3 regions of the Haloimpatiens massiliensis genome follow, and region 2 is predicted to be linked to each of the others. Evidence: riboswitches for the same ligand, from Rfam matches in the RefSeq annotation. Region 2 holds a riboswitch; each other region holds the start of a gene.
What was found. A riboswitch is a leader RNA that binds a small molecule or an ion and turns the genes downstream of it on or off. The one in region 2 is predicted to bind FMN.

Region 1 (3,283 bases), on a different contig from region 2:
ATATTATAGACCTAAAAGAATTTTTTACTATCTATATAGTCATATACATCTACTAGTGCTTCACCAAATCTTTGATAGTGTACGATTTCTCTTGCCCATAGGAATTTAAGAACATCTTTTACATCTTGGTCATCTGTAAGGTCTATAAGATGCTCATATGTTGCACGAGCTTTTTGTTCTGCAGCCATGTCTTCATGTATATCTGTTACAGGATCACCTAGTGCTTGAATATAGGCAGCAGTCCAAGGTACTCCACTAGCATCTGATGGGAACAAAGCATTGTCATGTTGTGCATAATGTGCACCTAAGCCAGCTTCCCTTAATTCATCTGGAGTTGCATCTTTAGTTAATTGATATATCATAGCACAAATTATTTCTACGTGAGCTAGTTCTTCTGTACCTATATCTGTTAACAAACCTTTAGTCTTTCCTGTTGGCATGGTGTATCGCTGATTTAAATATCTTATAGCAGCGCTTAATTCTCCATCCGGTCCCCCATATTGGGTTACAAGAAATTTAGCCATTTTTAAATCTTTAGATTTTATTTTAACAGGATATTCTAATTTTTTTTCATATATCCACATACGACAACCCCCTTATTCCCCTATTTCCCATGGCCATGGTTCTTCTACCCATTTCCAAGAAGGAGTACTTTTGGCATAACCAAAGTTGGTTAATGGACCGTATTTTACTTCATAGGCTTCTTTCATATCCATCAACATATCTGTAGTCATATTATAGTCATTTAGAGCTCTTTGATTGTTAGGATGATTATCTAAATATAAATTTAATTCTACAGCTGCAAATTCTAATTCTTTAATTTTTTTCATCATTTTACTGCGGTCATTGTCGTCATAGCACATTTTAGCCATTATAACTCCTCCTATTCCTTAGATTTTATTGGGTAAGGTATATAAAGATTAGGGAATAAAGTTCCCTTTTTTAGGGCTTCATCCAATGGAAACAAAGAAATATAAGGTTGATCAGGTATAAAAGCTCTAGTTAGCCTTATTTTTTTCATATTAGCATAAGGATTAACCATTGGATTAGGCATATAGTCCATACATGGATTGAATGATTGATACATATTCCTCCACCTCAGTTATTATTTACAATATATACTATTCATATATAGGTATATGTGTTAACAGTTTATAATTCAACCCGTAAAATCTCGTTCATACCCTTGTAATCGAGGATGAAAGGGCTTTACGTTATGGAGGTTCAATGACCTTGTATAGTAGATATAATACCGTTGTAAGTAAAGTATATAGAGGTAGAAAAATAGTGTACAAAGGAAAAAACATGCATGTAAAAAGTTAACGTAAAATACATTGACATGAAAAAACAGCAGTGTTATACTTTATTTAAATTAATATGGTGAAACCTTCAGGGCGGGGCGAAATTCCCCACCGGCGGTAAAGTCCGCGAGTCTTTTGACTGACTTGGTGAAATTCCAAGACCGACAGTATAGTCTGGATGGGAGAAGGAAAGATATGCTTTATAGCTTTATATAGCATCTCTTTAATTGAATTTATTTAGCGTGATTATGGACCCTGGAGATATATTATCTTCAGGGTTTTTGTGTTAATGGTGAAATTTATTGTTTTGAGCTTTTATAAAGGCAGGGAGGATAAAATTCATAAATACTCCATAGTGTACCTTTTGTGGTTTAATAAACTGATTAAATTTCACATTTCAAATAAAGTTTAGTGTAGTTTTACTAAAACTTTAAGTTTTAAACGCTGTAATAGTTTACAAATCTTGAATACCACTTCTCCTAGTGGAAACATCCCTTTGATTTTACCAATAGTGTTTTAAAAGAGGTGATTTTTTGAAAATAGAATATATGAGAAGAGCCATTGAACTTTCAAAAAAGGGTGCTGGATATACAAATCCAAATCCTTTAGTGGGAGCAGTGATAGTGAAGGAAGGCAAAATTATAGGTGAGGGCTATCATGAATTTTATGGAGGACCACATGCTGAGGTAAATGCCTTTAAAAACTGTCAGGAAGACCCTAAAGGTGCAGATATGTACGTTACCTTGGAACCTTGTTCGCACTATGGAAAGACACCACCCTGTGCAAATGAAATTGTAAAAAGTGGTATAAAAAAAGTAATTATAGGTATGAAGGACCCTAATGAATTGGTATGTGGAAGGGGAATAGACATATTAAAAAAGGCTGGAATAGAAGTTGAAGTGGGGGTATTAGAGGAAAAAATAAGAAAGGTAAATGAGATATTTATAAAATATATAACTACTAGAATGCCCTTTTGCATAATGAAAACTGCCATGACTTTAGATGGAAAAATAGCCTGTAAAACAGGAGATTCCCAGTGGATTTCAAATGAAATATCTAGAGAGTATGTTCACGAATTAAGGCATAGAGTATCAGCTGTAATGGTGGGCATAGGCACTGTACTTGCGGATAATCCTTCTTTAACTACTAGATTAAATAATGGTAGTGGTAAGGATGCTATGAGAGTAGTAGTAGATAGCCATGGAAGAATACCATTAGATTCTAAAGTGATTAATGTAAGTTCTACTGCTAAAACTGTGGTGGCTGTGGGGCAAGAGGTAGAGGATAAAAAGTTAATGGCTTTAGCCCAAAAGGGGGTTCAAGTTATAAAAACTCCTGGAAAGGATGGAAAAGTAGATCTTAAATATTTAATGAATAAACTAGGGGAAATGGGAGTTGACAGTGTGCTTTTAGAAGGGGGAGGTACTTTAAACTACAGTGCTTTAAGGGAAGGGATTGTAGATAAGCTTATGTGTTTCATAGCTCCTAAAATAATAGGAGGGACAGATGCAAAAACTCCTGTAGAAGGTGATGGAGTAGAGTTTATGAAAGAGTGTATTGAGTTAGGAAAGATAGAGGTTAAAAATATTTCAGGAGATATTTTAATAGAGGCACTAGTTAATAATAAGCTAGGGAACTGATAGATGAATATGATGGTGAATAAATGAAAAATACCTAGCATAGATAGAGTAACTTTATCTAAAATAAATGAACTAATAACTATTACATAAAATATAGTGGCTTTCATGTAATTATGTTAGGGGAGGGGTGAATAGCTGTTGTTTACAGGAATAATAGAAGAAATTGGCCAGGTAGAGAACATAAAAAAGGGAGAGAAATCCGCTTCTATAAGGATTAAAAGCAAAAGGATTTTAGGAGATGTAAAGATAGGGGATAGTATAAGCACTAATGGAGTTTGTCTTACGGTAACAGAATTTAACAAGGAGAGTTTTTCTGTAGATGTAATGCCTGAAACCATTAGA
Region 2 (3,283 bases):
TATAAATAATAAATATAAGGCATATGTCAATGGACAGTTTCAATTAGAAGGAAGAGAACAACATCAGTTGGGATTCCGAATAGCTTCAGAATTAGGCCACGAAAGAATATATCCTATTGATTGGATGGATGTAGGCGTTGCTACTAGACCTTTTGGTGAAGTATATGAATGGACAAAAACAAATCAGCCGGAATTATTTAATGAAATTTTTCAAAAAGAAGTTTTTAATAATAATGCAAATAAAAGTATATTAGAGATGTATCAAAGTTATAATGAACCAGATAAAATTAAAAAAAGTCATGAACTGTATATCAATATGGCTCGTATTGGCTATGTGAGAGAGTATGTTGGCATTAGTTGGTTAACATGGTGGTATCAACGCAACTTAACGCTTTTTTCAAACATTTGTCGTTTGGTAGAATCAGCTGATGACAGAATACTAGTAATTATAGGAAGCAGTCATATCTATTTATTAAATCAATTTTTGAGAGAGAGTAATATGGTTGAGTTAGTAGATGTTAATAAACTGCTTCTATCTAATGATTAAGATAATAGTTAAGTCACAATAATAGATAATGTGTATAAAATAAAGTGCAATAAATTATTAAGTTGCATAAAAATAGCGTTATAGCAATAACGTGCCCCTTAGGAAGCACTCGGGAAAATGGATACTCCTAAGTGCTTTCTAAATATCTGGAATTATCTTGAAGATTATTTGTTAAAAAGTATTATTAGGATTAAAGAGTTATTTAGCACCCCATTAAATATTAAAATCCTTACGTATATATATATGGAGGGATTCAAGATGCGAGTTAATAAAATAATAGAAACTAATGAATATTATGAACAAAGACTAAGAGTTGAGCCTAAACCTAAAAGGGAAAATAGCAATAAGAAAGAGATATCATTTTTAGAAATTTTAAAGAAAAATATATGCAAAGATAGAGTATAAATAAGCGACTGCTTAATCCAAGTACTTTATACCAATATTGTACTTTTTAATTATACTAAATACTAATTTCAGTTTTAATTATACATATGAAAATTAATACAAGTAAGTGGTTTAGTTTTAAGAGGGTACTTGAAAATATTATTATTAATGGTATAATGTTTCTAGAACATTTGAATATAATGTCTTCAGGGCAGGGTGAAATTCCCGATCGGCGGTATAGTCCGCGAGCATGAGAATGCAGAACTTGGCATGTGTCCAAGTTAGGACTTGGTGAAATTCCAAGACCGACAGTATAGTCTGGATAAAAGAAGGCGTGTTAATTGATTGTAATAAATGATTACTTTTTTTGTGTTTCATTTTTTTACAATTCTAATTGTCCACCTAATTGCAATTAACACCTGAAAGACATTTCTTTCAGGTGTTACTATTTTTAGGGGGAATGTAAAATGAAAACAAACACTAAAAAACTCACAACATTGGCAATGTTAAGTGCTATTGCCTATATTATTATGGTTTTAGGACGTATTCCTATAGTAATGTTTTTAAAGTATGATCCTAAAGATGTTATTATTACTATTGGAGGATTTATTTTTGGTCCGTTATCAGCATTTATTATTTCAGTGCTAGTTTCTTTTGTGGAAATGTTCACTGTTAGTGATACTGGTTTTATAGGTTTTATTATGAATATCATTTCTACATGTGCTTTTGCATGTACAGCAGGTTATATTTATAAACGAAATCATACACTTAAGGGAGCTGTATATGGACTTATTACTGGAAGTATTTTAATGACAATAGTTATGCTTCTTTGGAATTATCTTATTGCTCCAATTTATTTAGGGTATCCTAGAGAAGCTGTGGCAAAACTATTGATTCCAGCATTTTTACCTTTTAATCTTTTAAAGGGTGGATTAAATGCAGCCTTAACTATGCTTTTATATAAACCTTTAGTAAATTCCTTGAGAAGAAGTAACCTTATTCCTGAGTCATCGAAATCTAATCCAGTTAAAAAAATTAACCTTGGGGTGACACTTATTTCCGGTTTAATACTAGTTACATGTATTCTTTTAGTATTAGTATTAAATGGAACAATATAATTATTTTATTGTAGTAGCTATTATAGTGTTCAAAAAGTTAAATGAAACAATTAAACTGGATGATTCCATATACCCATATAAGTTAGTTGTTATATAAAATTCAGTAGTATTAATTGAATATAGAAAACTAAATCAACTAAAAAGGAATACTAAAACTTATATTTAAAATTTTTAATTGGTTAATACTTCTAATATTGGAATAAATAATATATAATTTTATTATATGATATATTAGGGGGAATCGTTATGAAAAGAACAGCTGAATTTGTACTAGGACTTATAGGGGGAATTTTAGGTATAATAATAACATTTATAACTTTGGTTGGAGCTATTTCTTTGTTGTTAGGAAATGAACCAGTAGAGAGTACTGAGACTGTATTCACAGTAATATATATTATAGGTTTAATATTATCAATAGTTGGTTTAGTTTTTGCTTGTAGAGTAAATAAAAATAGTAAAGTTTCTGGCATAATGATGATAATTGCAGGAGTTGGAGTTTTTTTATGTAATCTCCTTAATGTTGCCTCATTGATATTATTTTTGATAGCTGGAATAATGTGTCTTACTAGAAAAGTGGAATCTAAAAATGAGCAGATAATACAATAGTTTATTAACAAAACTAGAGAAGCGCTAATGCGGTTCTTTTTAGTTCTTGCAGTTTCATATTTTTCTATATTTTTACCTTTGTGTTGCATTTAAAAAATTTATATGATACAATTTCTAAAAAGGGGAGCTTGGTTGCAGGCTGAGAGGAAGTTTATGCTTCGACCCATAACTTGATTCGGATAATGCCGACGTAAGGAAATATTTAGTTTATACTATTTGTTTATATATCTTATGAGTGTAAATGAGATGTGCCTTATTTGGTGTATCTCATTTTTTATGCTGCAAAGAGAATATTTTTGATTAGTGAAGGAGGAGCGCCCTGAGCTAATATTGCAAAATACAACTAAATAGCGAGGGAACTTGTGTTTCAAGGTGAGAGGAGGCTTTTGAGCTTCGACCGACCAGTATGGCTTATGTCATATAGGGAATTGCTATTTAGTTACGATAAAACTATACCTCGATAATGGTGTTTATTCCCTATATAACATATTGGGAAAATGAATATTATTAGGGAGGTATTTTATTATGGAAAAAAACTCAAAATTATTAAAAAAACTTATGCTTGCAATGTTGGTGGCAATGGGAGTTGTGATTTCACCGATTCTTCGTATTGAAGGCATGTGTCCTA
Region 3 (3,283 bases), 430 kb from region 2:
TCTAATCACCAGAGTAATGTAGATATACCGTGTCTAATTGCAGGAATCAATAGACCTATGGGTTTTATATCTAAAAAAGAGCTAATAAAAGCTCCAGTTATATCTACATGGATGAAAGCAATACATTGTGTATTTATGGATAGAAAAAATGTTAGAGAGTCTTTGAAGTCCATACAAGAGGGAGTAAACATATTGAAAAATGGCAATAATATGGTTATATTCCCAGAGGGAACTAGAAGTAAAAGCAGTGCCGTAGGAGAATTTAAAAAAGGAAGTATGAAATTGGCTACTAAGGCAGGGGTTATGGTAGTGCCTGTTACAATTGATGGGACATATAAGGCATGGGAAGGAAATGGTGGAAAAGGTCTTATTCCGGCAGATGTAACAATTAAAATACATAAAGGTATAAAGGTTAGAGAATTAGATAGAGAACAAAAAGCTACCTTAGCTGAGGACGTTAGAAAGATTATATTAAGTGGAATAGAAAGATAGCAATATAAGTAGTTTTTCATTGAAAATATAAAACTTAAAATTTAAAATTAATGATAAAACTCCTTTAGGAGTTTTTAATAAAATATAAATTAAAGAATTGTATAGCAATTTCAATTTACATTCTAAATTCTTAATTTAAAAGTATTATTCTACATTAAAGTTAATGTAAATTATATATAGTGATTAACCCACAATAAGGTACAATGTAATGGAATTATGAAATTTCTCCTCCATAACTTGCATAAGAGCTCGGAACAATAAATTTAATTTAAGAAATTCTAATCTTTTAGCCATATAAAATTATCTAACGCTCACATTCAGCGTCCTGCCTCAGGTTCGCTAGCCTGGCGTCCTTGCCAGGCTTACGATAATTTTATTTGTCTAAAAGAAGAATTTCTAAAATTAAATTTAAACAGTTCTTTTGCTTCTTATGCAAGTCATTCCAGAGAAATTTCATAATTCAGGTAATGTAATGCTTTTTGTGGGATAATCATATAGTAAAATATATTGAAATCTTATGAAATATAATATATAATATAAGTGAAAAATTAGTAATATTTAAAATATAATATATCTTCGGGGCAGGGTGAAAATCCCTACCGGCGGTTATAGCCCGCGAGCCGTAAGGCAGATTCGGTGTAATTCCGAAGCCGACAGTTAGAGTCTGGATGGGAGAGGAGAAATTCTTATTTTGTTTTTTGAGCCCTGAATTATTTCAGGGCTTTTAATTTTCCCAAAATATTCCTCGATAAAACTGGGAGGGGTTTTTATGAAAAACTCAAAATTAAACAAAAATATCAAAATATCATTATTAGCAGTAATAGCTTTTTTACTTATGTTTATTGAAGTATCAATACCTATATTCCCTGAGTTCCTTAAAATAGATATAAGTGATTTACCAGCACTAATTGGAACCTTTGCGTTCGGGCCTATAGCTGGGGTTATAATTGAATTTATGAAAAATGTGCTTCATGGATTATTTGCAAGTACAACAGCTTTTATAGGAGAGTTTGCAAACTTTTTAGTAGGTTCAATGATGGTAATAACTGCTGGGCTTATTTACAATAGAAAGAAGGACAAGAAGTGTGCAGTTATAGCATTAATTGCAGGCACATTAGTCATGAGTTTGGGTGCAGCTATAGTGAATCTTTTGGTGTTATTGCCAATGTATGAAAAAGTATTAGGATTTCCTATAAGTTCAGTAATAGGTATGAGTTCTAAAGTAAACCCAAAGGTTATAAATTTAGGTACACTTATAATTTGGGCTATAATTCCTTTTAACTTAATAAAGGGAGCTATAGTATGTGTTATGACTAGATTGGTATATAAAAGTGTTTCTCCAATACTACACAAGGAACAAATAAAAATAGCAAATGAGGATTTTGAAAAAAATATCAACAATAGTATAGGAAATAAATAAAAAATAAAGAGTATATAATAAAGATTAAACCATAAAAGGGTACAATGTGGTGGAATTATGAAATTTCTCCTCCATGACTTGCATAAGAGCTCGGAACAATAAATTTAAACAGTTCCTTTGCTTCTTATGCAAGTCATTCCAGAGAAATTTCATAATTAAAGTAATTTAATACTTTTTGTGGGATAATCATAATAAATAATTTAAATTTTTTTAGTTATAAAATATAAATTTTAAATTAAAGAATAATAAGGGTATGAAATTTACCTGTGAAAGTTAAATAAATAATCCCTAGTTTTTAACTAATTATTAGTTTAAACTGGGGATTTAATTTATATATTTCTATTCCACATTATTAAACCGTCTTCTCCATCGGAATAGTATTTTTTTCTAATCCCCTCTTCTTTAAAGTCAAACTTCTTATATAAGTTTTGAGCGGCAACATTAGATGTTCTAACTTCTAATGTTAGTTCTTTTACCCCAAGATTTCTACATAAATCAAAAATACCATTCATTAAGTGAAATGAAATACCTAAACCGCGATAATTAGGGTGCACCGCTATGCTTATGATATGAGCTTCATCAAGTATGGCCCATATACCAACATATCCCACCACTAAGTCATCTATAAGGGCTACTATATAGTGAGCAAATTTATTCTCTAATTCTTTTGTAAATGAGCTTTTAGACCAAGGGTCTTTAAAACTAAGTGAATTTATTTTAAGAACTGTGTCAATATATTCATCTGAGATATTTTTTATTATTATATCATTCATATTATTCCTTCTTTTTTTCATATTCTCTTTCAGCTTGTGATTTTCTTAAATAGACGGGACTAGCAGTTAATATATCATCAGTCTTATTTTCTTTAAAAAGTTCCATACCTAACTGGCCTAATGAGGCAGAATTCATTATATTCAAATGCGTAGGAGCAAAAAAGCACTGATCCAAAGAGTTTCTTAACTTAGATGAAAATTTGTAAGTGCCGTCTCCTATAAAAGTAACTGTAGAATTTTTTTCTTTTATAATATTTATTAATTCATCAATATGGATAGCCATGTAATCAGTTATTCTGCACAATTTTCCGTTATGGAATGTAAATAGGGCGGTATAAACATTGTCTCTTAAAGCGTCTAAAATAGGGCATATTAAGCCAGAGGTATAGGCTAAATTGTTAGCAAGAGAATCTAAAGAAGATACGCTCACTAAAGGTTTATTTAATCCTTGGCAAAGGCCTTTTATAGTTGCCATTCCAATTCTTAAGCCAGTAAATGAGCCAGGTCCCTTTGAACAAACAAATCCATCTATAGAGTTTATATTTAAACCTATATTTTGTAGTAGATTTTCTATCATAGGCATAAGAATTACTGAATG

Region 1: another riboswitch for FMN. It lies ahead of ribD (bifunctional diaminohydroxyphosphoribosylaminopyrimidine deaminase/5-amino-6-(5-phosphoribosylamino)uracil reductase RibD); the one in region 2 lies ahead of C1715_RS12615 (ECF transporter S component).
Region 3: another riboswitch for FMN. It lies ahead of C1715_RS14595 (ECF transporter S component); the one in region 2 lies ahead of C1715_RS12615 (ECF transporter S component).

What each region holds. Positions count from the first base shown of each region.
Region 1 is NZ_LT854637.1:221,382-224,664, forward strand. Features, by position in the region: gene C1715_RS04200 (manganese catalase family protein) at 12-584, opposite strand; gene C1715_RS04205 (spore coat protein CotJB) at 597-872, opposite strand; gene C1715_RS04210 (spore coat associated protein CotJA) at 884-1,087, opposite strand; FMN riboswitch at 1,382-1,495, shown strand; gene ribD (bifunctional diaminohydroxyphosphoribosylaminopyrimidine deaminase/5-amino-6-(5-phosphoribosylamino)uracil reductase RibD) at 1,835-2,941, shown strand; gene ribE (riboflavin synthase) at 3,080-3,283, shown strand, end outside.
Region 2 is NZ_LT854640.1:922,271-925,553, reverse strand. Features, by position in the region: gene C1715_RS12620 (DUF5694 domain-containing protein) at 1-547, shown strand, start outside; gene C1715_RS19485 (hypothetical protein) at 806-952, shown strand; FMN riboswitch at 1,130-1,269, shown strand; gene C1715_RS12615 (ECF transporter S component) at 1,399-2,049, shown strand; gene C1715_RS12610 (DUF4064 domain-containing protein) at 2,296-2,655, shown strand; TPP riboswitch at 2,766-2,871, shown strand; gene thiW (energy coupling factor transporter S component ThiW) at 3,181-3,283, shown strand, end outside.
Region 3 is NZ_LT854640.1:1,355,522-1,358,804, forward strand. Features, by position in the region: gene C1715_RS14590 (lysophospholipid acyltransferase family protein) at 1-492, shown strand, start outside; FMN riboswitch at 1,061-1,176, shown strand; gene C1715_RS14595 (ECF transporter S component) at 1,262-1,912, shown strand; gene rimI (ribosomal protein S18-alanine N-acetyltransferase) at 2,242-2,685, opposite strand; gene tsaB (tRNA (adenosine(37)-N6)-threonylcarbamoyltransferase complex dimerization subunit type 1 TsaB) at 2,687-3,283, opposite strand, start outside.